One region of the Peribacillus sp. FSL R5-0717 genome, then DNA from elsewhere that is predicted to be linked to it. Evidence: riboswitches for the same ligand, from Rfam matches in the RefSeq annotation. Region 1 holds a riboswitch; each other region holds the start of a gene.
What was found. A riboswitch is a leader RNA that binds a small molecule or an ion and turns the genes downstream of it on or off. The one in region 1 is predicted to bind S-adenosylmethionine.
Positions count from the first base shown of each region.

Region 1 (10,360 bases):
TATAGCCAGTATTTAGCCGAACAGCTTCAGAAAGCAGGTGAATAGGAAGTGAGAAAGACTTATCCTGCCGAAATTGCCGCTATCCCTGGCAATGTTCTCTACTACCCTTCAGAGCTTGGAGATTTGGCAGAGATTGAATTAATTTATTTCGGACGGCATTCATGTCCTGCCATCGTCAAACAAAACCCGGCCGTCAATCAAACAATGGTACTATCGAAAAGTCTTGCGGAATCTCTACTATTCGATCATACCGATATTCCCCTTCATTTATTCATATACGGCAAGAGCATCCATATCGGACCGCTTGTCGGAATCTTTTCCTCAGGCTTCACGGGCCTTTCAAACAAACCTTTAGGGGAGAGATCTGAATTTTTCGCAAAGCTCCTTTCGCTTAGCAAGACCACAGGCTGTATTCCCTTTGTTTTTGGAGAGAATGTAATCAATTGGGATGAGGAGACAATCAAAGGCTATGTATTTGATAAAGATGACTGGAACATTTATGAATTTCCTTTTCCTAATGTCATCTATGATCGGCTACCAAATCGGTTGACGGAAAACCGTGATGGACCTAAAGAAGTGAAGCAGAAATTCCAAAAAATATATACCATACCATGGTATAACCCCGGATTTTTCAATAAATGGGATGTAAATGAAAGGTTATGTGCAGATGAGCGGGCACTGCCTTATTTGCCGGAAACGTATCCATTTCAATCCATATCCGTGGTGGAAACCCTTCTTTCCCATTACCGGCAAGTTTATATAAAGCCCATTCACGGCAGCCTCGGTCTAGGGATTCACCAAATTCTTTATGATAAGCATGAGAATGTTTACTATTGCCGCTATACAAACGAAGCAAAAGAAAATAAACTGCAACGGTTTTCGACATTGGAATCCATCGTTAAACACATTTTTCACGACCGCCCGCTCGAGAATCTGATCGTGCAGCAGGGCATCCCATTAATTCGATCTGAAAAACGTCCAGTGGATTTCCGGGTCCATACGAACAAGGATAGTAATGGAAAATGGCAGGTGACCGCGATTGCCGCAAAAATCGCCGGCGCCGGCAGCGTCACGACCCATATTAAAAGCGGGGGTGTCATCAAAACGGTTGCCGAACTGTTTGGAGATGACGATGAGGCGACAGAAGTCGAACGAAAGCTATCGGAAGCCGCACTGATTTTAAGTGACAGTATAGAAAAGAACTTGGACGGCATCATCGCAGAAATAGGATTCGATTTTGGATTGGATAAAAAAGGGCAGGTTTGGATGTTTGAAGCCAATTCCAAGCCTGGACGTTCCATATTTTCCCATCCAAAACTCAAGGATTTCGAATTGCTGACCAGAAAGCTAAGCCTTGATTATGCCATTTATCTTACGGAACAGACGATTACAAAATCAATCAGAGTGCCGCAATGAACATTTTTTATGATATCCCCACTGAAAATTGGCACCACACTCATGAGAATGCGGAACTTTTCGCCGGCTCTGCCGAAGAAGAAATCAGCTATAAAAAGAACCATTCGAATCAACCTCTAATTCCAATCACAATATTTCCGGGTAACCGGATGCTTACCGTCGGAATTTTAACTGTTTCCAATCCCAAAAAGGAATCAGGTTTGGGTGGAAACCTGACCCTTTTTCGGGACTTATCATTATATTTATTGAAACATGGAATATTGGCGTATGTATTCACAAGAAATGCCCTTCATTCCGAGTCGATGAAAGGGTATCTTTTTTCCTCCATTTCAAACAAGTGGATTGAATGTAAAGTGCCCTTCCCTGACATCGTCTATAACCGTATCCCCTGGAGGAGCTATGAGGCGTCAGAGGAATTCCAACATCTTATCACACATTTTAAAGATAACCGAATGACTCTATTCAACCCCTGTTTTATAGATAAATATGTGATGTTCGAAGCATTAACTGAAGATGGATCCCTCACCAACCACCTTCCGCCCACCATGGTCTTACGAAACAGCAATTGCCTTGATTCTTTCCTGGAGACATACAGGCATATATACCTTAAGCCATGCAAAGGAAGCCAAGGGAAGGGCATTTATACCATTATCAAAAAAGATGATGATACCCTATTGTTCAATAGCTTAAAGCATAGTGAGTCCTTCCCTGATTTTGCGTCCTTCTGGGATACAAAAAAAAGGGATTTATTAAAAAGGAGTTATCTTGCTCAACAGGCGATCATACCAAAAAAACTCTTTGGACATCGTTATGATTACCGGATTCTCGTCCATTATGAAAAAGGTTTTTATAAAGTGACCGGCAAAGCGGTAAGGATGTCGCAAACCCAGGAAATCACCACCCACACTCCCCGAGGCGGAAAGCTTTTTCCTTATCAGGACCTTAAATCAAAAAAACTGGATCTGAAATTAGCGAATGTCGCCCAAAAATGCGGAGAGATACTTTCAAAAAAGATCGGGTTTCTCGGAGAGTTTTCCATTGATATAGGGGAAGACGAATCGGGCTCGCTTTTCATATACGAAGTGAACTCAAAGCCGATGCAATTCGATGAAGAAGAAATTGAAACAAACAGGCTTTTGCATTTAAAAAATCTTTTCATTGAATTAACTTTTTCCAACCTGAAAAGAAAATAACACCTCCAGCTGCCGTTTTCCATTATAATCGAATGAGAAACAGTATATATGGAGGTAATACATATGATCACTCATTTTCAATGGGAACCATTGCATAAGAATCTGCCAGGATGGAAAATTTCCTTTTATTTCAACAAGCAGGCAGTCAAAGCCTTATATCACAAAGATGGATCCATCGAGTGGACAGCCAATCCGCCTTCCGAAACAGATGAAACCAAACTCAAAAGCATGATACATGATTTAATGATCTTCCATGTTTATGAATGAAGCCCCTTTACATTCATGAAATCTAAACAGAATAAAAAAAACTCCTTTGCCTAAACTAAAGAAAAGGCTAGGAGGGATTTCTTTTGGATAAAGAAAAAATGACATTTTTGAAGGATACCGAATATGATGGCAAGGACTCCGTTTACCTGGATATCGACCGTATCATCAATGAAGGAATGGCGGGCGGAAATGTGTATGAAGTCGCTAACCTTCAGAACATCGAAGAAGCACATGATTTTTATGATGAAACAGATCCCAATGTCAATAAATGAATAATGTGGGCTCTCTTATGGAGAGCTCTCTTTTATATCAGTCAGACCGTTAAACGGATAGCATTCAAATAGTCCCATTCTCCCTTGCACTTAAAATATTTTCGTTTAATATCGATGTAATGATATGCTCTGAATCCTTCATGCCCAGATATCTCGATAAGGGGATAGCGATTCGGTAAAACGACCTGCTGGATTTCATGAACGGTCAGCCCTTGAGAATGCAAGCGTAAAATTTCCCCTTGGAGATTTTCCAGATAATCCAGTTTTTTTCGAAACATCTCCTTCCCATCAGGGACATGCCCAGCATGACAGCAAAACACTTCCCCGAAGTCATAATGAAGCAATCTTTTTATGGAATCGATGATCACCGGGACGGACTCTTCCCGTAAGACAAGTTTTGTTTTTGGGGTTACGAAAAGGTCTCCTGAAAAGAGCACGCCATTATTGTGATTCAAATACACCATATGGTCCTTTGCATGACCTGGGGTAAAAATCGGCTCCCACGTTTGAGTACGGGAATGAATGGCCTTCCCCAGAGGCTCAGCTTTAAAGGCGTCTCTCTTTCCCCAGAAAATTTTGCGGTATTCAGGATATTCAGCATCCTTTGCACAAACCTCAATCGACATCGGGTGAATGAAAAGAGGGACCTTTTTATGTTCCTGTATCCAGGCAGCCCCCCCTGTATGGTCTTCATGATAGTGAGTCAGGGCCACTGAGTCGAAGTCTGCGGATTCATAGAATGGAATAAGCTCTTCCAATAAAATCTGTGCGCCAGTATCTATCAATAGGCCATCCGTTAAAAAGACATACACACTCATCCCCGCCTTGTTCCCACCAGGAGTCCCATGCACGCAAACCACATCATTTATCGTCTTGATCTCTATCATTCGGTTTCCTCCCCATCATTGTATAAATATAGTTTCATCTTCCTTTTTTTAACTTTCTATAATAAATGTAGTACCACTTTACCTTTTTGACAAGGAAATATTGGAATGAATAGCCTCGATGAAAATGCTGGATTATTGCATAATAGCCCATTTTCCATGAATCGTTTTAACGGACTGTACCAGATTTAATGACAAAAAAATAAAAGTAACGATTGACAATGCCGGATTTTACAAATAATATAGATTATATTATAAAACTTGAAATATTCTAAAATAATAATTTACTTATCAAGAGTGACGGAGGGATCAGGCCCTGTGATGTCCGGCAACCGCCCTTAGGGAACGGTGCCAATTCCTGCAGAATGATTGCATTCTGAAAGATAAGCCGAGATATGATTTCGCTGCCTCTTTCTGAATGATAGAGGCAGCTTTTTTAATGTTTAAGGGGGAAAGCTCATGATTGAAATCCGTTCAGTCCGAAAGGAATACGTCTCGAAGAAAAACCGAGTTATCGGAGTGGATAACATATCTTTAACCATTCAAACTGGTGAAATATATGGAATTGTCGGCTACAGCGGAGCTGGAAAAAGCTCATTGCTCCGCTGCTTGAATTTGCTTGAACGTCCGACAGGTGGAAATATCATTATCGACGGCATTGATTTAACCTCTTTATCTAGCAAAGAGCTTCGTAAACAACGGCAAAAAATCGGAATGATATTCCAGCACTTTTCCCTGGTCAGTTCAAAAACCGTTTATGAAAATGTCGCGTTCGCCTTAAGGGCCGCGCATCGATCGAAGGACGCGACTAAGTTACGTGTATTGGAATTGTTGGAAATAGTAGGGCTCAGCGATAAGAAAGATGTCTATCCTGCACAGCTTAGCGGTGGACAGAAGCAACGGGTCGGCATAGCTCGCGCGTTAGCAAATGAACCCACTGTACTATTATGTGATGAAGCGACTTCAGCCCTTGATCCAACCACTACAAAAGCGATTTTACAGTTATTGAAAAAGATAAGCAGTGAGCTTGGTATCACCATCGTGTTGATTACACATGAAATGGAAGTGGTCAAAGAACTATGCCACCGAGTCGCCGTGATGCAGGATGGCCGGGTAATTGAAGAAGGACCCGTTTATGAAATATTTTCACAGCCCAAACAGGAGTTAACGAAGCAATTCATTAGCAGTGTACTGGATTTCGAACTCCCTTCGCACTTGATTGAAGAAAGTGAAGGTACGATTATTAAGATCCAATTCGAAGGGCAAACCGCCGGTGAATCGATTCTTTCGGATACTCTCCAATCCCATGCAGTAAAGGGAAATATTTTACACGGTAAAATTGAGTATATCCAGGATGTTCCTTTAGGCATTTTAATCATCGAGTTAATTGGCGATGCCGGCCAAATTCATTCGGCATTGGAATATATAAAAGATCGTTCCAGTTCTGTGGAGGTGTTAAAACATGTCACTGCTTAATCCCATCGTCAATATTTTACCTGATCTTAATAAAGCCTTTCTTGAAACGATTTATATGGTCGGCGTTTCTCTTGCAGTAGCCCTGCTGATCGGTTTACCGCTTGGAGTATTGCTATTTACAACAACCAGGAATTTATTTTTTGAAAATGGCATCGTGAATCGATCTCTCGGTTTCGCAGTCAATATTGTCCGTTCAATCCCGTTCATCATTCTCTTGGTCGCCCTCCTTCCTTTAACGGACCTACTTACAGGATCGACGATAGGGCCAAGAGCAGCTTCTGTTTCCCTGTCCGTATCCGCAATACCTTTTTTTGCAAGGATTGTTGAAACGGCATTACGTGAAATAGACAGAGGAGTGATTGAAGCTGCAATTGCCGTAGGTGCCACCCCATGGATGATCATTAAGGAGGTACTTCTTCCAGAGGCAAAACCGGGAATCATTCAAGGACTGACATTAACGACCATTTCGCTAATCGGTTACTCAGCAATGGCTGGGACAATCGGCGGTGGCGGAATTGGCGACCTGGCCATCCGGTACGGATATTACCGATATGACAACACAGTCATGATCACGACGATCGTCGTGCTGATCTGCCTTGTGCAACTCATTCAAATGGTTGGTGACAAAGTTTCATACATAGTTAACAAGCGATAGGTTCAATCACTTTTTTTAATGACTCAATACATTTCATTACTCAGGAGGAATTTCAAATGAAGAAAATAGCTTCGTTATTATCAGTCTGTGCACTTGCACTCGGCTTGGCAGCTTGCGGGAGCGATGATGCATCCCCAAATACAGAAGACAAAAAAGAATTGAAGATCGGGGCGACTACCGGGCCGTACGCCGATATGGTTAAGGAGGCCATCAAACCAGGTCTGGAAGATCTCGGATACAAAATAGAGATCGTCGAATTCACCGACTATATCCAGCCGAATAAGTCGCTTGGCAACAACTCGATCGACGCCAACCTTTTCCAGCATAAAGTGTACATGGATAACTTCGCTAAAGAAAATGATTTAAAGCTTTCCGACCTTATCATAGTTCCAACAGCGCCAATGGGCATATATTCTAATAAGTATAATTCATTGAAAGAAGTGAAAGACGGTACATCCCTTGCAGTGCCCAATGATCCGGTTAACCTGGCACGTGCACTAAAAGTGCTGGTGGATGAAGGGGTGATTGAAGTCGATCCAAATGTCGACCCTTTAAAAGTATCTGAAAAGGATGTAACGAAAAATCCAAAAAACATCCAGCTAAAACCATTGGAATCCGCTCAGTTGCCCCGCGCAACAGACAGCGTCGACCTATCGGCGGTCCCTGGCAACTTTGCTCTTGCAGCGAAAATGGACCTCAAGGATGCCCTAGTTTTAGAAAACATGCCGGATATGTATCGAAACGTTGTTGCAGTGAATACAAAAGATGTAGACTCTCAATTTGCCAAGGATATTAAATCTGTAGTGGAATCCGACCAGTTTGAAAAAGTGATCGATGACAAATTTGCCGGATTCGGAAAACCAGACTGGATGAATTGATCAAATAATCAAGGCCTGCTTCCCCTTTACCGGGAACAGGCCTTTCATTAAGGAGAGAAAATATGAATACCTTACTGGAGGTCCGCAGCGGCCCCGCTTATTACGCCTGTAAAGCAAATGTCCTTGAAAACCTGCAAGTGAAACTGAGTAGAGGGAACATTCGTAAAGTGCTCGTTATTCATGGACAAAAATCCTGGGAAGTTACTGAACCCATCTTTCCTTCCTTAGAAAATATTGAGACGATCTTTTTCACATACGGCGGGGAATGCAGTGACCCGGAAATTGAACGCGTCAAGAAGGCAGCTCTTGAACATGGTGCAGATGCCTTAATTGGCATTGGCGGCGGTAAGTTGCTCGACCTCGCCAAATCGGCCGGAAACTCGCTTCAAAAGGAAATCATCCTCATTCCAACCTTGGCTTCCACCTGCGCTGCCTGGACACCGTTGAGTATCATTTATGATGATAATGGTTCATATGTCCGTTATGATATTCATGAAAAAAGCACTTGGATGTTATTGATCGAACCAGGAATTCTTCTTAATTCGCCGATTAACTATTTACGTGCTGGAATCGGCGATACATTGGCGAAATGGTACGAGGGCAATGCACTGGCCGAAAAGCTTGCCACCAAGTCCGTTTGTATTGAATTGGCCCATCTGGCCGCAAGGCAATGCCAGGAAGTTTTATTCACTTATGGCGAGGAAGTCTTAGCTGATTTGGAAAAAGGGAAATGGACAGATGCGCTGCAGCGTGTAATTGAAACGAACATCTACCGGGTGCTTAAATTGCCGATGACATTGCTTGATATTGGCCTGACTGTTGAACATAAGGCGGAACTTCAACAGATTGCAGCCCACTCTGTCAAAGAAGGTGAAGACATCCATCTTCTTTTCCCTGATATCAACAAGGAAAAAGTGACAGCCGCCATGGAAAACCTTGAAATCCTTACAAACCATGCAAGCCCTTCCTAAAAAAGCGATGGGGTTTTGACCCCATCGTTTTTTTTGATTCCTCATTGTATAAAATCATCCTTTCCACCAAGCATACATAATGTTCCATTAATCTTCAGTATAATAAAAGAAGGTCTCAACCTATTGTCTGTTTCCATAATCCAAGAAGATCACTTTCATGTTGTCTGTGCATGCCTGCTTTTCTATCGGCGGATTCCGGACGGCCCTTTTCCCAATTCCATATATCTTCGAGAGTATCTGATAGGGGACGGAATGTTAGTCCATTATTGATTGCTTTATCGTTGTCGACAGCCAAAAACCCATTCAAAGGTTCCTTACCTCCTGGTAAAGGGAATTCTTCCGGTATCCATAAAGGCATTTCTCCCCACGGCTCTACTTTATTGTCATTTAAAAATTTTTCAGAGACCCATGTAAAGGCAGCATTACTTCTTGTTACCTTTTTGCAGCCTTCAAGTATTTGACCCATAGTCAGTGTGTATTCTGGCCCAACGGCATTATACGTACCTGTCATGCCCTTTTCCATCATTTGGATGATCCATTCAGCCAAGTCCCTTGCATCGATAATTTGGATTGGACGTCCAGGGCGTCCAGGCGCTAAAACTTCTCCCCCTTCCGCTATTCTTTTAAGCCAGTACGGCATTCGGTCAGTGTAATCATATGGACCTACTATTTGCCCGGCACGAATTGACAAGACTTTCCCCGGCAGTTCTTTTTCAGCTGCTTTTTCGCTTAATGATTTTAACGGTCCATAATATTCACCGTATATCGGTCCAGCCGTTCCGCGGGTTATTTCTTCTGCTTTATCATCATTTAGTGCATGAACCTCTCCATTTTCATCAATACCTGGTTCGGTTGGATCACTATAAACCGAGATGCTTGAAATATATGTATAATGTTTAACTTGATTAAGCAACCGGCAAGATTTCGATACAGTTCGAGGGATAAAGCCTGATGTATCAATTACTGCATCCCACTGTCTTCCTTTCAGCATTTCAAGATCCCCGTCGCGGTCCCCTTTTAACTGTTCTATTTCGGGGAAAACATAAGGGTCATTTCCACGATTAAAAAGTGTGACATCATGCCCCTTCTCTATTGCAGCTTTTGCTATATATCGGCCTAAAAACCGTGTACCACCCAATATTAAAATGTTCATGGATCTCCTCCTCTTAAACGATATTCCATAAAGCATACGCAATACCCTTTCCTGAAATTAATAATACTTGCAACTTTTCTTTGGTTTTCCCTTCTCGGAAAAACTAAAGATATCCTAATCTTTTGAACTTTATTCTTTTTCGCTATAATGATATGGAAAGGGAGAAAGAAGGTGGAACCGATGCTTGAAAATCTTAAACAAAAATTCCCGAACGCTCTTACCAATAAAAAGGATACTGATGATATTTCTAATTATGTTTGGTTCGAAGACTTCAGAAGTATACTTGGTATTCCCCGTTCAGAAATCACAGCAGAAGAAATCCGTTTATTGGAACTGCTTTTTGTTCCTTCCATAAACCCAAATAACCTCAATGCACATCCAGGCTCATCATGGAAAAATTTTTTAGCCGAACCGAATGCACCATTGCCTTTAACGAGCTGGGAGAATGTTCGATTCCTTCATTTCAAGTTGACTCATGCTGATTTTTCCAACTCCGATTTTGAAGGGGCCTTCCTCGCTTTCGTTCCATCTGACGCAGCTATTATTTGGGAAAATGAAACGGCAGGCGTCTTAATTGAACCGGACAAGGATGAACCATTATCAAATAAAGAACTGATCGCCATTACTTCCACACTTGAAAGTGACTTTTATGTAAAGACCCGTATGTTCACCGGGCGATTTCACCCTGTAGATCAAGACCTTCGCCATCACTGGACTCAGGAGAAAAAGTGTTTTGAAGTGGCACAGGTGCATCTCCCGGATATAAAAGTGACTGATTTGGCAGACATCATCCCATACTCATTAATAAATGATCCATCCTTTAAGAATGCAAATTGGTTTATCAATGAAATTCTTGGCAAGACCAAGCAGGATACTGAACTTATCAAAACGGTTAAAACGTATATCGAATGTAACTCCAATGCCACATATGCCGCCAAACAGCTTTATATACATCGGAACAGCTTACAATACCGAATCGATAGATTCTCTGAAAAAACTGGTCTCGATATTAGAAACTTCCGTCATGCCCTTACTGCATACTTGATACTTTTACTCAATGATTAATTTCCAATGTAAACACATTTTTGTGCAATATGCCCATACTTTTTTCAAAACCCATAGCTTAGACTATAGCTAATTGGTACAAGTAATCTAAGAGTTTAAAAGGGGGATTTTTCATGGCAGAGTTAGTGTT
Region 1 covers NZ_JBBOOF010000001.1:3,743,651-3,754,010, reverse strand. The annotation lists gene NYE65_RS18095 (YheC/YheD family endospore coat-associated protein) at 1-45, shown strand, start outside; gene NYE65_RS18090 (YheC/YheD family endospore coat-associated protein) at 49-1,416, shown strand; gene NYE65_RS18085 (YheC/YheD family endospore coat-associated protein) at 1,413-2,609, shown strand; gene NYE65_RS18080 (YheE family protein) at 2,673-2,876, shown strand; gene NYE65_RS18075 (hypothetical protein) at 2,960-3,148, shown strand; gene NYE65_RS18070 (MBL fold metallo-hydrolase) at 3,190-4,035, opposite strand; SAM riboswitch class I at 4,318-4,422, shown strand; gene NYE65_RS18065 (methionine ABC transporter ATP-binding protein) at 4,492-5,508, shown strand; gene NYE65_RS18060 (methionine ABC transporter permease) at 5,495-6,163, shown strand; gene NYE65_RS18055 (MetQ/NlpA family ABC transporter substrate-binding protein) at 6,220-7,041, shown strand; gene NYE65_RS18050 (iron-containing alcohol dehydrogenase family protein) at 7,104-8,012, shown strand; gene NYE65_RS18045 (NAD-dependent epimerase/dehydratase family protein) at 8,128-9,165, opposite strand; gene NYE65_RS18040 (PucR family transcriptional regulator) at 9,346-10,230, shown strand; gene NYE65_RS18035 (ABC transporter ATP-binding protein) at 10,344-10,360, shown strand, end outside.

Region 2 (10,360 bases), 1.6 Mb from region 1:
TTACTAGCAACGGGTGAGAAGATTGCTGCGTATGCCTTAACGGAACCAAGCTCAGGTTCAGATGCCTTGGGAGCAAAAACGACAGCGAAATTGAATGCAGAAGGAACACACTATATTTTAAATGGTGAAAAACAATGGATTACAAATGCAGGTTTTGCAGATGTCTTCTGTGTATACGCCAAAATCGACGGCGAACAATTCTCCGCTTTCATTGTTGAGCGTGATTATAAAGGCGTATCAACTGGGGCTGAGGAGAAGAAAATGGGCATTAAAAGCTCATCTACACGTACTTTAATCCTCGAAGATGTTCATGTACCAGTCGAAAACCTTTTGGGTGTAGCCGGAAAAGGTCATGTCATAGCTTTCAATATCCTGAATATCGGCCGCTATAAATTAGGTGTCGGTGCTGTCGGCGGATCCAAACGTGCCCTTGAGATTACAGCTGCTTATACGAATCAACGTCAACAGTTCAAAACGAAAATTTCCGATTTTAACTTGACGAAAGAAAAACTTGCAACAATGGCAGCTAAAATTTATGCAGCAGAAAGTTCTGTATATCGTACGGTTGGCCTTTATGATCAAAGACAAAGCAAATTGACGGATGAGCAAGTGAAAGATGGGAAATCAATGGCGGCTGCAATCGCTGAGTATGCCATTGAATGTTCATTGAATAAATTCTTTGCTTCCGAAGTTTTGGATTACGTTACGGACGAAGGCGTACAGCTTCATGGCGGTTATGGTTTCATGCAGGAGTATGAAATTGAAAAAGCATATCGCGATTCCCGTATTAACCGAATCTTTGAAGGTACAAATGAAATCAATAGATTGCTTGTCCCGGGAACATTCCTGAAGAAAGCACTTAAAGGGGAATTGCCGCTACTTCAAAAAGCTCAAGGCCTGCAAGAGGAATTAATGATGATGATGCCGGAAGAACCTGGCGATGAGCCACTGGCACAAGAAAAAATGCTTGTTAGGAACGCTAAGAAAATCGGTATTCTGGCAGCTGGGCTTGCGGCACAGAAATATGGCAAAAATCTTGATCAAGAACAAGAAATCCTCTCCAACATTGCTGATATCGCATCCCTTGCCTATGCAGCTGAATCCGTGGTATTGCGTACGGAAAAAGCAATTGCAGCTACAGGTCTTGAGAAGAACAAACAAAAAGTGCTTTACACTGAAATCTTCGTTCAGGAAGCTTTCAATGAAATAGAACAGCATGCAAAGGAAACGTTAATTGCAGTGGAAACAGGCGATACTCTTCGCATCATGCTTTCGTCGCTCCGTAAGCTGACAAGACACACTCCGATCAATGTCATTGCGAAAAAACGCGAAGCATCCGTCAAAGTAATCGAAACGGAAAAATATGCTCTTTAAGCAATGAATCAGAATCCGTAAAGGGAATGCCCGTAAAGGCATTCCCTTTATTTCCTTTGATGAAATCGCATTGGAAATTCAAAAGACATTTCGTTGTATTGCGTGGTAAAAACGGGTATTCTATTGATAGGTGGTGAAATGATGGGCTTAACATTATATTGGTACCCAAAATGCGGTACATGCCGTAATGCGAAGAAGTGGCTGGATAATCATGAACTGCAATATGAAGCGATCCATATAGCGGATAATCCCCCTTCGCGAACTGAAATAGAACAACTATATAAAAACAGCAATTTGGAGTTGAAGAAGTTTTTCAATACTAGCGGTCAAAAATATCGGGAGCTGGGCTTAAAGGATAAGCTGAAAGAAGCTTCTGAAGCAGAGATGCTTGATATATTGTCCACAGATGGCATGCTTCTGAAAAGGCCGATTGTTACGGATGGCACCAAAGTGACGGTAGGATTCAAAGAAGAGCAATTCGAACAGGTTTGGAACTGAAATTTCACAAAATATTTGGTTAATTCCTTACTTAAACAAACAATCTACCTTATAATGGAATAGATAAAATAAGATGTACATATGGAGGGTTAATTATGACAACAACACCAAAAGAACTTCGTTACACTAAAGAACATGAATGGGTCAAAACGGAAGATGGAACAGTGCGCATTGGAATTACGGCATTCGCACAGTCCGAGCTAGGGGACATCGTATTCGTTGAGCTTCCGGAAATCGGCGATGAATTGAAAGCGAACGAACCATTTGGAAGCGTTGAATCCGTTAAGACCGTTTCTGAACTTTATGCACCTATCAGTGGCAAGGTTGTTGAAGTGAACGAAGATTTAAGTGACAACCCTGAATATGTAAATGAGTCTCCTTATGAAAAGGCATGGATGGTCGTGCTTGAACCATCTAATAGCAGTGATATTGAAAACTTGATGAGCGCTGAAGAGTATGAGAGTTTAATCAACGGTTAAAAAAGAAAGGAGAGGGGGGACTGAAAAGGCCTGCTCTCTTTTTCATTTGGGTGAGTTGCGCACATAATTCGTGAGATGGAGTGATGGCATGGAGTGGGGCGAATTCGATAAAGTGATCATTGTAGAAGGCAGTTCCGATAAAAGAAAAGTTGCCTCCGTTTTAAATGAAGATGTGGAAATAAGATGTACGAATGGGACCATATCATTAACTAAGCTGGATGAATTAGTGGATGAATTGTTGGGCCGTGATGTTTATCTCCTTTTTGACGCAGATGAATCAGGAGAAAAGCTGCGGAAGCAGTTCCGAAGGGAAATGCCGGAAGCGAACCACCTGTATATTAATAAAATGTACAAAGAAGTGGAGAGCTCACCCGAACATCATATCGCAACTGTGCTCCTATCTGCCAATATGAATGTGAAAATGAAATTTTTAAGTCAAAGGGTGAACGACTAATTGATGCAGGAATGGAAAGAAGAAGAGTGTAAGCTTGCTGTTGAAAATGGGGAAACCTTTTGCTTATATTTATATACACCTTTATGCGGAACCTGCCAGGTGGCCTCCAAGATGCTGACGATATCCTTGGAGCTTTTTCCCGAATTGAAGGCAGGCAAAATGAATATGAACTATATCCAAGCAATTGCCGAATCATATGAAATCGAAAGTGTTCCTTGCTTATTGCTTTTCAAAGAAGGGCAGCTGCACAAGAAAATATATGCCTTTCAATCCGTTCCTTATTTGTACGGATTGCTTAAGGAAATCAGTTAGGAAACCAATCAGAACCGCGGTTGGTTTTCTTTGTTGCTGACATTTGAATGAGAGTAGGAAATAAACAAAGAATATTCTAACAATTCATTGACTGATTTAATCTAAAATGGTATATTTTGAATTAAGTAATGGCAGAATTTAATAGTTCTTATCAAGAGTGGCGGAGGGACTGGCCCGACGAAGCCCGGCAACCGGTATAAATTTTTATATACGGTGCTAATTCCAGCAGAGTGTTGGCTCTGGTAGATGAGGTGTGTTCTTGAAACCTCTTCTTATAGAAGTGGTTTTTTTGTTTATAAAAAGCCAGATTTCATATAAATCCAACTAAATCCATAGAAAAAAGGTGAAATTATATGTCAGAGAAAAAGTTGCGTTTCGAAACATTGAGTGTTCATGGCGGTCTGCAAGCTGATGAAACAGGTGCCCGTGCCGTTCCTATCTACCAAAGCAATGCATACTTGTTCAAGGACACCGACCATGCAGCGAATTTATTTGGCCTAAAGGAAAATGGCTATATATATACACGGCTTCATAATCCCACGGTCAGTGTTTTTGAGGAAAGAATGGCCTTATTGGAAGGCGGTATCGGCGGATTGGCAACGGCAAGCGGAATGGCCGCCATCTCACTTTCAATCCTGAATATCGCTGCTGCAGGGGATGAGATTGTTTCAGCCTCAACATTATATGGCGGTACGTATAACCTTTTCGAAAACACTCTTCCTAAATATGGGATCAAAGTGAAGTTTGTTTCTCCCGATGACCCTGAGAATTTTAAAAGGGCGATTACACCAAGAACTAAAGCCATTTTTGCTGAAACGATAGGAAATCCAAGTTTGAGGGTGCTCGATATTGAAGCGGTAGCGGAAATCGCCCACGAAGCCGGCATACCTTTAATCATTGATAATACCTTCGCGACACCGTATCTTTGCAGACCAATTGATTTTGGAGCGGATATTGTCATCCATTCCGCTACAAAATGGCTTCTTGGAAATGGAACGACGCTAGGCGGTGTCATCGTGGATGGAGGGAAATTCGATTGGAACTCGCCGAACTATCCTGGCTTCACGGAGCCTGACCCAAGTTACGACGGTCTGGTATACGCCGAGGCAGTTGGCCCTGCCGCATTCATAACGAAAGCCCGGGTCCAGTTACTCCGTGATTTGGGCCCTGCGCTAAGTGCCCAAAGTGCATTCCAGTTTACGCTTGGACTTGAAACGCTGCATGTAAGGATGAAAGAGCATCTATCAAACACCAAGTCTGTCATTCAATATTTAAAAAACCATCCTGCCGTGACCTGGGTTTCACATCCTGGTGATGAGGATCATCCCGATAAAGCCCTTGCGGATAAATATTTGCCAAAGGGAGCTGGATCTGTCGTCACATTTGGGATTCAAGGTAATCGCGAAGCTGGGGCAAAACTTATCAATTCGGTGGAATTATGGTCCCATGTGGCGAATGTAGGGGATGCGAAGAGCTTGATCATCCACCCAGCAAGTACGACCCATCAACAATTGAATGAGGCGGGTCTTGCGAAAGCGGGTGTAAGTGCCGATCAAGTCCGTTTATCGATTGGGATTGAAAATGTAGACGACTTAATAGAAGATTTGGAGCAGGCAATTGAAAAGGCGACGAAAATCGTCTCCTTGACTTCCAAAACGCTTTAAGCAAAGTTCCTGTTCATTCTTGTACTAGAAATAATATACATTGCGCTCCTTTTTTATCTATGATAAAATTTCTCCATACTAAAGAACTTAATGATGTACAAATATTCTATATATTAGCTCTTATCAAGAGAGGTGGAGGGATGTGCCCGATGAAACCCGGCAACCGACAAGGAGATTTCCTTGGAAAGGTGCCAATTCACACAAAGTTTAATCACTTTGGAAGATGAGAGGAAGGCCTGTTTCTTCACCTGCCTTTCTGCTCATGCAGAAAGGTTTTTTCTATTTTAATTGGGAAAACTTTTACATGATAGGAGAAACAGACTAATAATGTAGAGAAATCAACTAAGTTCATAGGTTTTATTGGATAAAAGAGGTGAGGGTTAATGATTACATTGACGAAAGTCAGTAAGCTGTTCCGAACAGGAAAAGGAAACAGTGAGACGATCAAGGCTGTAAATAATGTGAATGTTGAAATAAATAAAGGCGAGATTTTCGGGATCATCGGTTACAGTGGAGCGGGGAAAAGTACTTTGATCAGAATGCTCAATGGATTGGAAACACCGACAGAGGGATCCGTTGTGGTGGCTGAAAAGGAAATTTCAAAAATTAAAGGGGCTCAGCTCCGTAAGGCCCGTCAAGAAATCAGCATGATTTTCCAGCATTTCAATCTATTATGGTCAAGGACCGTTCAGGAGAATATATCTTTCCCGTTGGAAATTGCAGGAGTTTCTAAACCTGAACGCACCAAGCGTGTGAACGAATTGATCAAGTTAGTCGGACTTGAAGGCAGGGAAAAGGCTTATCCTTCGCAATTAAGCGGAGGGCAAAAGCAAAGGGTGGGAATAGCCAGGGCTCTGGCAAATGACCCTAAAGTGCTGCTGTGTGATGAAGCGACTTCTGCATTGGATCCGCAGACTACCGACTCCATACTCGAATTGCTTGTTGACATCAATCAGCGTTTGGGATTGACGATCGTCTTGATTACGCATGAAATGCATGTAATACGTAAAATCTGCCATCGCGTCGCCGTGATGGAAAGCGGGCAGGTTGTTGAACAAGGTCCTGTCCTGGATGTCTTCAAGAATCCTAAAGAACAAATGACGAAGCGTTTCGTGCAACAGGTAACGGAACCGGAAGAAACAAAAGAAACGATGGACCATTTGCTCGAACGCTATCCAGCAGGCAAAGTGATTCAATTGACCTTTGTAGGTGATCATGCAGAAAGCCCATTGATTACCAAGCTTGTACGTAACTTCGAGTTGGATGTCAATATCGTTCAAGGTAAGATATCCCAAACAAGAAGCGGTTCATATGGAACATTGTTTATCCATCTAGATGGTAAAGAGGATGAAATGCTCCGCGCAATCGAATTCATTAAAGCACAGCAGGTAGGCGTGGAGGTGATTACTCATGCTTGAAGAATTATTGCCGAATGTTGATTGGGAAGACATCGTTGAAGCTACGAAAGAAACGCTTTACATGACAAGCGTCTCTGTAGTGGCAACCTTTTTTATAGGCATAATACTAGGATTGATCCTTTTCCTGACAGGGAAGGGTAATATGTGGCAAAACCGGGCTGTTAACGGGGTCATGAGTGCTGTCGTCAATATATTCCGTTCCATTCCATTTCTTATTTTGATCGTGCTGCTCATTCCTTTCACTAAAGCGCTTGTCGGTTCCATGATCGGTGAGAACGCTGCACTGCCGGCACTTATTATCGGTGCTGCCCCATTTTATGCGCGTATGGTTGAAATCGGCCTTCGTGAAATCGATAAAGGTGTAATTGAAGCCGCTAAATCGATGGGGGCAAAAACGAGCACGATCATTTGGAAGGTCCTTCTTCCAGAGTCGATGCCTGCCCTTATTTCCGGGATTACGGTAACATCGATTGCATTGGTTGGATATACCGCAATGGCCGGTGTCATCGGCGCTGGCGGGCTTGGTAATCTAGCCTATTTGGACGGCTATCAAAGAAATCAAAATGACGTTACGTTTGTAGCGACAATCGTTATTCTAATTATCGTCTTCATAATTCAAATTATTGGAGATGTGATTACATCTAAATTGGACAAAAGATAAAGGGAGATGAATAGGATGAAAAAGTTTTTAGGATTTGCATTAATCTTAGTGTTATCTATCGCTTTGGCTGCTTGCGGAAGTGAAAAGGATAAAAGCGGCAGTGATACGGATAAAGAATCGAAGAAAATAGTTGTAGGGGCATCCAATGTTCCTCATGCAGAAATCCTTGAGGAAGCTAAACCGCTTCTTAAAGAAAAAGGAATCGATTTGGAAATTGAAACGTTCCAGGACTATGTTTTACCGAATAAGGCGTTGAATGATAAGGAATTGGATGCTAACTACTTTCAACACATTCCATATTTAGAGGGGCAAATTAAAGAAAATGGATATGACTTCGTCAATGCTGGCGGAATCCATATCGAGCCGATTGCTCTATATTCACAAAAATATAAAAGCATTGATAAACTTCCGGAAGGCGCAACAATTATTATGAGCAGCTCTGTTGCTGATCATGGACGCGCTTTATCCCTTTTGGAAAAGAATGGCCTGATCACTTTGAAAGAAGGCATCGATAAAACGACAGCTACAACGAAAGACATCGTTGAAAATAAGAAAAACCTTAAATTCGATGCAGATTATGAAGCGGCCCTGCTTCCTAAAATTTATGAGAGCGGCGAAGGCGATGCAGTCTTGATCAACTCCAACTATGCAATTGACGCCGGTTTGAATCCGCTTGAAGATTCAATTGCGATTGAAGATTCTGAATCACCTTATGTGAACGTCATTGCCGTAAACAAAGGTGACGAAAATAAAGAAGCAATCAAAGCGCTTGTAGAAGTATTGCATTCTAAAGAAATTCAAGATTTCATTCTTAAAGAATACAAAGGTGCAGTTGTACCGGCGGATAAATAATTCGAGAATGGCGGCCTGGTTTAATTCAGGTCGCAGTTTAAAAAGGTTTCGGAATGGTCTCATTCCGAAACCTTTTTTTTATTGGATTTGAATCATAATAGCCCTCTATATTTGTTATTGAGTGCCGATGGGCAGGGATAACAACCAAAACGCTCATATTACACATAGCCATGGTTGCGGAATCTGTGTCAACAGCTTAGGTTTTATTCATGTATGCTTCAGCAGTCAGTAACGGATTTGTGTTGGGACGATAATAACACCCGGAAATAATCGATTAAGAGCCTCTGATTGAACAAATGATTCATAAAGCTGCCGAACTTAGAGAAGTGAAGCACTTTATCACGGAAATCCTAACCGGCATTGAACGGAATATAGAATGTAGGTGAAAGTGATTCTATCTGATTGTGTAGTCTTAGTGGATTGGAACGGAAGGTACGAGACTCCTGCGGGAAAAGCGAGTCAAGGGGAGGCACCGCAGGCGCAAAAGCGCCGAGGAGGCTTCCGGACCGCCCGCGGAAAGCGAGTGCCTGAAGTGGAAAGTAACGTTCAAATTTTGAAAACGTAAAAATCTAAAAAACTGTAGACAAACTAAAAATTATGAGCGACGCATTATGTAAAAGCTGAACGGACAAACCAGCTCGCTATAATGATGATCCAGGTTGTTTCAGTCTGCGTCTTAATTTATTTCCTTTCATGTTTAATCAGGAAAGGAAAGGGTATAGAGATAATGAAGGTGAAAAAATGATACACAAATTTGAAAGGATGGTTCACTATCAATACTCTGGATTTAAATGTAACAAGCGAAATGGAAAAGGCGATGCAGTCTTCACATGGGATTGGCTACAGTGAGTACAGTAGAGACTTAGACCTCCGTATCGAGGTTGAGAAAGAACGGGATAGGGAACATGTAAAGTGCAACAAAATGGTCCAGGACCTACAACGCAAAATTCACGGCTAAGCATATAAAAGAATTCTTTAAAAGATCGGTCTGTAGAGGTAAAATGGAAAGTGGTCCATAAAATAAGGGTTTCCTTATTGGATAAACTTACATAATACCTGACAGTCCGATTTTTTTTTTAAGCGGAACGTTCATACCTTGCAATCGAATCCTTTGAACATATAGTAATAAGGACGAAGATTTGCCGAATAATAAGATAATTTTAACAAAAGCTAAAATAAGTATGAATATGCAGTAAACAGGCCATATCTGTTAGTATTGTAAGAATCGGACAGGTTTTTAACATGGCCGAAGTAGAAACCCTTATCTATTTAGTTGATTCCAAATTGGATTTGTTATAAAATTGGAATGAGAATAAAGTGAGAATGCTTTTACGGAAATTATAGTAATGAAAGTAATCTTTACTTTCTGGTAATAAAATTGGAATTAGTTCACGGAGGTATTATTATGTCAGCTTCTACATTAACGGTTAAAGATCTGCACGTATCAATTGAAGGCAAAGAGATTTTAAAAGGGGTAAACCTTGAAGTTAAAGGTGGGGAAATCCATGCGATCATGGGACCAAATGGAACTGGTAAATCAACTTTATCATCAGCAATCATGGGTCACCCTAAATATGAGGTAACTAGCGGAAGCATCACATTCGATGGTGAAGATGTATTGGAGATGGAAGTAGACGAGCGCGCTCGTGTCGGTCTATTCCTAGCTATGCAATATCCAAGTGAAATCAGCGGTGTTACAAATGCAGACTTCTTACGTTCTTCCATTAACGCACGCCGTGAAGAAGGCGATGAAATTTCATTGATGAAATTCATCCGTCAAATGGACCAAAAAATGGAATTCCTTGAAATGGATGAAGATATGGCGCAACGCTATTTAAATGAAGGTTTCTCAGGCGGAGAGAAAAAACGCAACGAGATTCTTCAATTAATGATGATCCAACCTAAAATTGCAATCTTGGATGAGATTGATTCAGGTCTAGATATCGATGCACTTAAAGTCGTTTCAAAAGGAATCAACGAAATGCGCGGAGAAGACTTTGGATGCTTGATCATCACTCACTACCAACGTCTATTAAATTACATCACTCCTGATTTTGTACATGTAATGATGCAAGGACGTGTCGTAAAATCAGGCGGTCCTGAACTTGCTGCCCGCTTGGAAGCGGAAGGTTATGACTGGATTAAACAAGAATTGGGCATTGAAGACGAAACTGTTGGCGAAGAAGCGTAAGTAGGAGGATTTGCAATGACTACAGAAACGAAATTACCGTTTGAACAAGAGGATATAAGCTCCTATTCAACTAAAAATAATGATCCAGCTTGGCTATCCGAGCTTCGGATTCAAGCGTTTTCTGAATTAGAAAAGCTCCCGATGCCAAAGCCGGATAAAACGAAAATCGATAAATGGAATTTCACTTCTTTCCAAACTCATACGGTTGAGAGTGAAGCTTTTGCCTCTTTAGAGGAGCTTCCGGAAGAAATTAAGTCCATCATTGAAGAAAATGAAAACTTATACATCCAACGCAATAATACGCCGGCACATATCAATCTGTCAGCAAATGTGAAAGAACAAGGCGTCATTTTTACGGATATTTTATCAGCGGCTCGTGATCATGCTGAGCTCGTGCAAAAATATTTCATGAAAGACGGCGTTAAAATAGATGAGCATCGTTTAACAGCGCTTCATG
Region 2 covers NZ_JBBOOF010000001.1:2,164,618-2,174,977, reverse strand. The annotation lists gene NYE65_RS10675 (acyl-CoA dehydrogenase family protein) at 1-1,374, shown strand, start outside; gene NYE65_RS10670 (arsenate reductase family protein) at 1,516-1,872, shown strand; gene gcvH (glycine cleavage system protein GcvH) at 1,968-2,351, shown strand; gene NYE65_RS10660 (toprim domain-containing protein) at 2,440-2,805, shown strand; gene NYE65_RS10655 (thioredoxin family protein) at 2,809-3,117, shown strand; SAM riboswitch class I at 3,263-3,370, shown strand; gene NYE65_RS10650 (O-acetylhomoserine aminocarboxypropyltransferase/cysteine synthase family protein) at 3,471-4,781, shown strand; SAM riboswitch class I at 4,899-5,011, shown strand; gene NYE65_RS10645 (methionine ABC transporter ATP-binding protein) at 5,165-6,199, shown strand; gene NYE65_RS10640 (methionine ABC transporter permease) at 6,192-6,860, shown strand; gene NYE65_RS10635 (MetQ/NlpA family ABC transporter substrate-binding protein) at 6,876-7,712, shown strand; gene sufC (Fe-S cluster assembly ATPase SufC) at 9,118-9,903, shown strand; gene sufD (Fe-S cluster assembly protein SufD) at 9,919-10,360, shown strand, end outside.
Region 2: another riboswitch for S-adenosylmethionine. It lies ahead of NYE65_RS10650 (O-acetylhomoserine aminocarboxypropyltransferase/cysteine synthase family protein); the one in region 1 lies ahead of NYE65_RS18065 (methionine ABC transporter ATP-binding protein).

Region 3 (10,360 bases), 3.7 Mb from region 1:
ATGAAACGAAGGAAACGATGGGCAGTAAATTAATGCTGCCGCCATGGTTGGAAGAAAAGCGGGAAGTTATGGAAAAAACGTTACTGCCGGCAGTGCCGAGAGTACTAGAGGAGGATAAATGATGAAACATATTTTTCAAAAAGGAAGTAATCCAGAAGCTCCGTTACTACTGCTTTTACATGGCACTGGAGGAACGGAAACAGATCTCTTGCCATTATCCGAAATGGTTTCACCGGGTTCGTCCGTACTGAGCGTACGGGGAAATGTACTTGAAAATGGAATGCCCCGTTTTTTCCGACGGTTAGCTGAAGGGGTTTTTGATGAAGAGGATTTGATTTTCCGAACGAAGGAGCTTTATGACTTCTTGGAATCAGCGTCCGGAAAATATGACTTCGACCGTGACAGAGTGGTGGCATTAGGTTATTCCAATGGTGCAAATATAGCTGCAAGTTTGCTGTTCCATTACGAGGGGGCCTTACAAGGAGCAATTCTTCATCATCCAATGGTTCCAAGACGAGGGATCGCTTTGCCGTCCCTTTCAGATATACCTGTATTTATTGCTGCAGGTAAAAACGATCCGATTTGCCCGGCAGAAGAAACTGAAGAACTTAATCAACTTTTACAGCAAGCTGGCGCAACAGTTGGAGTTCAATGGGAAAATTATGGTCATCAGTTAACACGTTCAGAGGTTGATGCAGCAGGTTCATGGTTTCAAAAGAACTTTTTATAAGAATGAGAGGGAATGAAGATGATTTCTGTTAACCCTGAAAGTCTGACTGAACGGGATAATTATAAGTTTTTGACTGGAAGCATTATACCGAGACCTATAGCGCTGGTTACGACACAATCCGAAACCGGTACAATCAATATAGCACCGTTCAGCTTTTTTAACATAGTCAGTTCAAATCCTCCGATGATTTCCATTTCTGTTCAACGGAAAGAAGGAGTTTCAAAGGATACAGCCCGAAATGCAATTCAAACAGGTGAGTTCGTTGTTCATATCACTGACGAAAATAATGTTGCCGATGCAAATCGAACGGCCAAGGAACTCCCATCTGAAGAAAGTGAATTGGGTCTTACTAATTTCACGCTGGCTGTTAGTGATAGGGTATCCGTACCAGGATTGGAAGAAGCGAAGGTACGTTTTGAATGTACATTAGAGCAATCGATTCCATTGGCAGGTTCCAAGAATGAACCTGGTTGTGATTTACTGATAGGGAAAATAGTCTGCTATCATATAGAGCAAGATATTTACCATAATGGCCGTATTGACCCGAATGGGCTAAAACCTGTAGCAAGATTAGCAGGTCATTCTTATACAAAACTAGGGGAATTATTTGAAATAGAACGTCCTTAAGGAAAAAGTAAAAAATGGCGACATCTTTTAAGATGTTGCCATTTTTAAGACCAAAATGACCCCGGTTAGTTTTATTTGCCATTATAATACGCTTAGCGCCTGTTCCAAAAATAAGCAACCTTTTAATATTAATGCCGCAAACGCCATGATCGTTAGCATTTAAAAGGAAGTCTTTACATTCCGAAACAAAACTTGACAAATTTTTCATAGATTGATACAGTTATAAAAAAATAATTTCTTATCCAGAGAGGTGGAGGGACTGGCCCTATGAAACCTCAGCAACAGGTCTACAAAGACACTGTGCTAATTCCAGGGGGTGAAACCTTGATAGATAAGACCGTACGTGTTTATTTGTCAGTAACGCACTCTTTTTTAGAGTGCGTTTTCGTTTTTTCTGGATGCAAGATTAAGGAGAGTAAGAATGGATAACAAAAGGAAGCATGATTTTCAAAGGCAAATGCAAGCACGGCATATAATAATGCTATCGCTTGGCGGGGTGATTGGAACTGGTTTATTCTTAAGTTCGGGTTATACGATTCAACAGGCTGGTCCGTTCGGAACCATCCTTTCGTATCTGATTGGTGCATTAGTGGTTTATCTAGTCATGCTATGTCTAGGTGAACTATCTGTGCATATGCCCGAGACAGGTGCGTTTCATAGTTACGCAGCCAAATACATCGGACCAGGGACAGGGTATACAGTAGCCTGGTTGTATTGGCTAACCTGGACTGTTGCACTAGGTTCGGAATTCACGGCTGCAGGATTGTTGATGCAGCGATGGTTTCCATCAATCAGTGTCTGGATATGGAGTGCTCTATTTGCCATTTTGGTTTTGGCATTAAATGCGTGGACCGTTAAGTTTTTCGCTGAATCCGAATTCTGGTTTGCGTCTATAAAGGTATTTGCTATTGTAATATTCATTATTCTGGGAGCTGCGGCAATGATAGGTTTCATTCCTATGATTAACGCACAATCAGCTCCGTTATTTTCCAATGTTACAAGTGCAGGTTTATTTCCAAATGGTGCTTTTGCCATTCTAATGACGATGCTCGCGGTGAATTTTGCATTTTCTGGAACTGAATTGATCGGAGTTGCAGCTGGAGAAACTGTGAATCCGGAAAAAACGATTCCAAAGGCAATCCGTATGACATTATGGAGATTGATTATCTTTTTTGTAGGTACCATCGTTGTTTTATCCGCATTATTGCCTGTTTCGGATGCAAGCGTATTAGAGAGCCCCTTTGTTGCCGTTCTAGAACGAATTGGAGTGCCATATGCAGCGGATATTATGAACTTTGTTATATTAACTGCCATTTTGTCCGCTGCGAACTCAGGACTATATGCCTCATCCAGGATGCTTTGGTCACTTGCAGATAAGAAAACTATTTCACCAATATTTGCAAAATTGACAAAACGGGGTGTTCCCTTGAATGCAGTCCTTTTCAGTATGCTGGGCGGTGTTTTAGCACTTTTCTCGAGTATTATAGCGCCGGATACTGTTTATATAGTGCTTGTATCCATTTCTGGACTAGCCGTGGTGATAGTTTGGATGAGTATTAGCGCGTCACAGTTTCTATTTCGCAGACGATATATAAACGAAGGAAACTCAGTTAATGATTTGGCTTATCATACACCATTATATCCATTCGTTCCAATCGTTTCATTTATGCTATGTCTTGCTTCTTGCATAGGAATTGCATTTGATCCTACACAAAGAATAGCACTATATTGTGGCATTCCGTTTATTTTGTTTTGCTATGGAAGTTATTATCTGACACAAACCATAAAGAAAAGAGGAGTAGACCATGAAAAATAAAATTAACCCAATTGAAGCAATTTTACAAGGTCATTCAGTTATGATTTTGGACGGAGCTTTAGCTACAGAGCTTGAAAGTCATGGGTGTGATTTGGACGATCCCCTGTGGTCTGCACGTGTATTACTTGAAAATCCAGAAGTGATTTACCAGGTGCACTCTGACTACTTTCGAGCTGGTGCTGACTGTGCGATAACGGCAAGCTATCAAGCAACGGTTGAAGGTTTCGCCCTCCGCGGAATACAAGAAAAAGAGGCATTGGATCTAATCAGGAAAACGGTTTTACTAGCAAGAAAAGCAAGAGATGAATTTTGGAAGGAAGAATTTCAAACGATTAGACCTAAGCCATTGGTTGCTGCATCAGTTGGACCTTATGGGGCTTATCTTGCAGATGGTTCAGAGTATGTCGGGAATTATGGTGTTTCAGATGAAACTTTGGCGGCATTTCATCGCTCACGAATATCAGCTTTGATTGAAGCAGGAGCTGACATTTTAGCATTTGAAACGATTCCTTCCCTGCAAGAAGCAAAAGTATTACATTCATTATTGAAAGATTATCCAGAAGTCTATGCTTGGCTGTCCTTTTCTTTGAAAAATGAAAAAGCGATTAGTGACGGCACATTGCTGGAGGAGTGTGCCAGATTGTTTGGGGACAGTGAGCAAATTGCCGCAATTGGCATCAACTGTGCGCCTGTATCAGTTATCACGGAAGCCATACAGGTGTTGCGTGCAAACACGCATAAACCAATTATCGTTTATCCGAATTCCGGTGAATCATATAATCCAGAAACTAAAACATGGCATGGTCCAGAATCATGTAATAGGCTCGATGTGAAATCTGAAGATTGGCACCATGCGGGGGCAAATATAATTGGAGGATGTTGCAGAACCGCTCCTCATCATATTGCGGGCATTTCAAGAAAGTGGCGACCTTCCGTGGTAACGTTCTCCTAGCCTTTTTTGTTATCAAAAATATTGTTATTAAATATGTAAGTAGTCGGGAAACCTATAAACAAAAAGAACAGGAATTTGGCGGTTCCTGTTCTTTTTTTTGAGCTCTTTATTCAGATTCGAGTAATTTGAAAGGATTGAATTATTAATTTCTTGACACTTCAGAAATAAGCTGGAAATTACAGGTAAAACAACCCTTTTGCAAAAACTGTAAAAAGAGAAATTAAATCATATTTTTTTCGTGCTTGGGAAAACTAGACAAACAATGAATGGAAAGGAGAGAATGAGTTATGAGTCGTGGTAAAAATTTTAATCATAAAGAAAAAGGACATCCAGGAAATTTACCCAATAATAGAATTAGCGAAGAGAAGGAACACAGCCGCCAGTATGAACAGATTGAGGATATTGTCACTCATGAAGCTTTCAAGAATAGGGAAAAAGAAGATGAAATGCCTTAAAATATGGAAATGCAGCATATCTGTTGAGACATTATATTGAGGAATTTACCATTTCTTTAAGGATTCCAATAATAGAAGCACATGAATTAAGACATAACGCTCACTTCATGTTGCTTCTTTTTTGATTAATTCACCGGGGGAAACCATGATCTTTGCCATGTTTTTTCTTTCATTGCAAATAGATAAAGAGGGAAAATAAATAAGTCTAAAGAGGACAACAGAAAATGAAAATGGATGACTTTTTTAAAAAAACCGACTATCTTCTATATAATAATTAATGAAATTTAAATTTCTAAACACAGAAATAATTACGTGCAACCGTCAAAATGGGCGAACCGACCTATCCTAATTGATTAAAGCCGCGGTATATTACAGTTATAATGAACATGTCAGGCAGTATAAGAACCTGCTGATGAAGTACGGTTCTTTTACCCAATACCAGTTTAAACTCAATGTCTGCTATGTTTCATTTTGTTTATCGCGATTTATTTCCACTTCCCGTTTAGCTCTAATAAAAGCGATAAATTGAATCGTTTCCTCTTCAGAAAGGGAAATTCCATCTACAGCTAGCTTCATATCTGGTAAATCCGTTAATTCCATGACTTGAGGCGACTCATTATCCATATCATTAGATTGATAATCTACTCGACCCAGAATGTAATCAGTTGAGGTATCATATAAGCCTGCCAATAAATTAATCGTTTCTAATGAAGGGCGGCGGTGGCCCGATTCGTAACCGGCATAGGTACTTTTGGCGATTCCGAGCCTGTCAGCGGTATATTGCAAAGACCATCTTTTGGACTTCCTTAATGTAGTCAATCTATTTAAAATCATTATTATTACTCTCCTTTTATATAAATCCATTATAACATCATATTGAAAAAAGTGTACGCGTAATGAATAACTTTCGCTTGATTTCACTATGAAACATGACTATAATTACATGTGTTGTACGCGTTACATGAACATTTACAGCGGAAACATCCTTTTCTGAGATATTAGAATGATAGTGAAACAGGGAGGCTTATTAGGGGGTAGTATATTGGAAAAGTTAAAATCAAAAATGAAGAAGTTGATGTTGCTTACTACAGGTGGTACAATTGCATCGTTAGAAGGAAAAAATGGACTTGTTCCAGAAATGAAAGCTGACGAAATTTTAGGCCACCTACCGGGATTGGATTTACTGTGTGAGATTGATAGTAAGCCTTTGATGAATATTGATAGTACAAATATGCAGCCGGAAGATTGGACAGAAATCGCACAATCCATCCATAAGCACTACCATGATTACGATGGCTTTGTGATTACCCATGGAACAGATACAATGGCTTACACTTCTGCTGCGCTCTCATATATGTTACAAGATTTAGGGAAACCAATCGTCATTACTGGTTCTCAGGTCCCGATTGCCTTTAAAAAGACAGATGCCAAAAGGAATATCTCTGATGCGATCCGGTTTGCTTGTGAAGATATTGGAGGAGTATATGTTGTTTTTGATGGCAGAGTCATTCAGGGTACGAGGGCCATTAAATTGAGAACGAAAAGCTATGATTCGTTTGAAAGTATTAACTATCCTTATATTGCGACCATATTCAAAGATAAAATTGAGTATCTAAAGCCAGTTCATTCACCAAAGAATAAGGAAGCTAAGTTGGATGCTTCCCTATGTACTGATGTTGCTTTAGTCAAGCTGCATCCCGGTATTAAGCCTGAATTCTTTGATTTCCTGAAAAATCAATGTCGGGGAATCGTAATTGAAAGTTATGGAAGCGGTGGTATTCCATTTCAAGGAAGAAACATTTTAGAGAAATTGAATGAGTTAGTACAATGTGGAATATCCGTTGTCATTACTACCCAATGCTTAGAAGAAGGGGAAGATATGGATATTTACGAAGTGGGACGAAAAGTGAACAAGAATGCCATCATTCGTTCCAGGAATATGAATACAGAAGCCATCGTTCCTAAGTTGATGTGGATATTAGCGAAGACGCAGGATCCTAAAAAAGTGAAGGAAATGATGGAAACACCGATTGCAGAGGACATTACATTCTAGAACAAACAAAGGGGCAAGAGGAAATGTTGATAGAAGAGAAAACATACCGAATCGAGAAAGACTTTCTTGGGGAAAAGGAAATTCCAGCAGATGTTTATTATGGTATACAAACTTTACGCGCAGTGGAAAATTTTCCGATTACCGGTTACAAAGTCAATGAAGAAATGATTCGTGCACTGGCCATGATTAAAAAAGCGGCCGCTTTAGCGAATATGGATACCAAACGGTTATATGATGGTATTGGAAGCGCTATCGTCAAAGCTTCTGAAGAAGTGATCGATGGAAAGTGGCATGAATATTTTATCGTTGACCCAATTCAAGGCGGTGCGGGTACATCGATGAATATGAATATTAATGAAATCGTTGCCAACCGTGCGTTAGAACTTATGGGACACAATAAAGGTGATTATGTACATGTTAGCCCAAATAGCCATGTTAACATGTCTCAATCAACCAATGACGTATTCCCAACTGCCATTCATTTATCAACACTGCGTCTTTTGGAGCAATTGTTACAAACAATGACCAAGATGAGTACGGTTTTAAAGAAAAAAGCAAAACAATTTGATCATGTTATCAAAATGGGACGCACACATCTTCAGGACGCAGTGCCGATTCGCCTTGGTCAAGAATTCGAGGCTTACAGTCGCGTTTTGGATCGGGATATAAAAAGAATAAGTCAATCACGTCAACATTTATATGAAGTGAATATGGGAGCAACAGCAGTGGGAACGGGATTGAACGCAGATCCGCGTTACATTGAAAACGTTGTTACATATTTAGCTGAAATCAGTAACTTGCCGCTTGTAGGAGCAGAACATTTAGTAGATGCAACCCAAAATACGGATGCATACACTGAGGTATCAGCTTCATTGAAAGTATGTATGATGAATATGTCTAAAATTGCAAATGATTTACGTTTGATGGCTTCAGGTCCGAGAGCGGGATTAGGAGAAATCACACTTCCAGCCCGTCAACCAGGTTCATCCATCATGCCTGGTAAAGTAAATCCAGTCATGCCAGAATTAATTAATCAAGTCGCTTTCCAAGTAATCGGTAACGATAATACGATTTGCTTAGCATCAGAAGCGGGACAACTAGAGTTGAACGTAATGGAGCCAGTGCTTGTATTCAATTTGTTGCAATCAATCAGCATTATGAACAATGCTTTCAATGTCTTTACAGATTTTTGTTTGGAAGGCATTGAGGCCAATGAGCAACATTTAAAAGATTATGTCGAACAAAGTGTCGGAGTGATTACAGCAGTCAATCCGCACCTTGGGTACGAAGTGGTTTCACGTATTGCCCGTGAAGCGATATTGAAAGGGAAATCAGTTCGCGAACTTTGTTTACAATATGATGTGTTGACAGAAGAAGAATTAGATCTGATTCTAAATCCTTATGAGATGACAAAACCCGGAATAGCGGGGGCTTCTCTTTTTGATCGGCAATAACCAGTATTTTGGTAGAAAACATGAATCTATATGATTTTTGATATAATGACCATGCCTTTAGGCCCGTTGGTATAAAGGCATGGTCATTTTTTATATGCATTTCAATAAGGTATGTCAAACAAACGTCCGTCAACTGCTTTCCGCCACTGATAACTGAATATTCAGTTATTTCGGGCGTCAATCTAATCATGGATGGGTTTAACTGATAATAGAAAACCCATCCCCCTTAGAATATATCCATGGGGATGGGGAAACTTGAGCTCAATAATATGTCTGAATTAGCCCTTTACTACTTCCTGTCCTCGAACATTCCAAGTACATGCAAAGACCACTACTGCCAGCACACAAGAAATCGTAATCAATGTAAAACCTGCATTCCAGCCTGAAAAGTCAACTACATATCCCATAATGGCATTAGCCGCTACAGATCCACCTAGATATCCAAACAAGCCAGTCAGTCCTGCTGCAGTGCCTGCAGCTTTTTTAGGAACTAAATCAAGTGCTTGCAGACCTATTAACATTACTGGTCCATAAATTAAGAATCCAATCGCAATTAGGGATATAATATCAATCATTGGGTTGCCTGCAGGGTTAAACCAATAAACAAGGACTGCGAGTAATACTCCTAGCATGAAGACAACGCCAGCAGGTCCCCGACGGCCTTTAAAAACTTTATCAGAGATATAGCCGCATAATAAAGTGCCCGGAATACCTGCCCATTCGTATAAGAAATAAGCCGTACTGGACTCGTCCATGTTGAAGCCCTTTTCTTCGCTTAAATAGGTTGGTGCCCAATCAAGTACCCCATAACGGACGAAATATACAAAGATGTTGGCAATCGCAATCGCCCAGACCCATTTGTTATTTAATACATATTTAAATAATATCTCTTTTGTTGTCAGTTCTGTTTCAAACGTTTTTTTCATTTTATTTGGAAAATCATTACGATACTCTTCAATCGGCGGCAATCCAACTGATTGTGGTGTATCACGTATCAAGATAAATGATATGATTGCTATTAATATGGCAACTAGAGCAGGTAATATAAAAATTCCTTCATAACCTGCATATGAAGAACCCATTAATGTTGCAAAGATGGAGACACCTGCAATTGCCAATGGTGCCATTAAGCCACCACCCACATTGTGGGCAACATTCCATATTGCCGTTTTCCCTCCTCTTTCACTTACACTGAACCAGTGGACAAGTACTCTCCCTGATGGAGGCCAGCCCATTCCTTGAAACCACCCATTAATGAATAACATGATAAACATGATTGTAACCGATGATGTGAAAAATGGAACAAGTCCCATAAGTAAGCTGACGATTCCAGCAAGTATCAAACCTACTGGCAAGAAATACCTCGCGTTACTTCGGTCTGACACAGTTCCCATTACAAACTTACTTATCCCATATGAAATCGAGATAGCTGATAATGCAAGACCTAGCTCTCCAGTTGTATAGCCTTCCTCCTTTAAATATGGCATTGCCATGGAAAAGTTTTTACGAATTAAATAATACGCTGCATATCCAATGAAGATACCGATGAAAACTTGTAATCTGAGTTTCTTATATTCAGAATCTATTTTTCCTTCCGGTAATCTTTCAACTGGCAGAGCTGGCTTAAATAATTTGAGCATCCAATTCCTCCTTAATGATATTTTTGAACCTAATTAACTAAAGTAATGATGATGATACATAAAAAAAACCCATACCAAAATAGTAACCTTTTTGTTAAAAGGTCCTATTAAAGCATGAGTCTCCAAATCTCCACCATCGTTAACTTGTAATAATTATACTATCTTCATAAGAAACAACATTTTTTTGTGCCCATTCGGACAAAGAAGGAACCATTGACTTCAAGTTACTGACTGAGTCCTTTTTGGCATCAGTTTTAGAACAGGATAAAATGTTGCTAACTTGAATTGGCTTAATCGGTTAATCTTTCATTTGAAAATTTTTTCTGAACGAATGGTATGTATCCAAAGTTCCAATGAATATTAATGGTAATGGTAAAAATCCAAATGGAATGACATGCGCAATTTTTCATCTTTTTTAGATTGTTAAAATCATGTAATCAGTCATTACCATATGGAAAGGGAGGATATTTTGAAACAAGTGAATCGTTTTATCCGAAGCGTTACATTTCTAATGCTCGCATTTCTCATGTTTAGTGTGCAGGCTGCTTATGCTTCAACAGATTCAATATCAACGCAATCCACGCCAGACCTTTTGATTCGGCAAATCATGGGTTTAGCCTACGAATCCCAACA
Region 3 covers NZ_JBBOOF010000001.1:36,596-46,955, reverse strand. The annotation lists gene NYE65_RS00195 (ring-cleaving dioxygenase) at 1-122, shown strand, start outside; gene NYE65_RS00190 (alpha/beta hydrolase) at 122-730, shown strand; gene NYE65_RS00185 (flavin reductase family protein) at 749-1,357, shown strand; SAM riboswitch class I at 1,593-1,695, shown strand; gene mmuP (S-methylmethionine permease) at 1,779-3,173, shown strand; gene mmuM (homocysteine S-methyltransferase) at 3,163-4,125, shown strand; gene NYE65_RS00170 (hypothetical protein) at 4,413-4,580, shown strand; gene NYE65_RS00165 (helix-turn-helix domain-containing protein) at 5,040-5,414, opposite strand; gene NYE65_RS00160 (asparaginase) at 5,644-6,633, shown strand; gene aspA (aspartate ammonia-lyase) at 6,657-8,087, shown strand; gene glpT (glycerol-3-phosphate transporter) at 8,366-9,727, opposite strand; gene NYE65_RS00145 (DUF4309 domain-containing protein) at 10,206-10,360, shown strand, end outside.
Region 3: another riboswitch for S-adenosylmethionine. It lies ahead of mmuP (S-methylmethionine permease); the one in region 1 lies ahead of NYE65_RS18065 (methionine ABC transporter ATP-binding protein).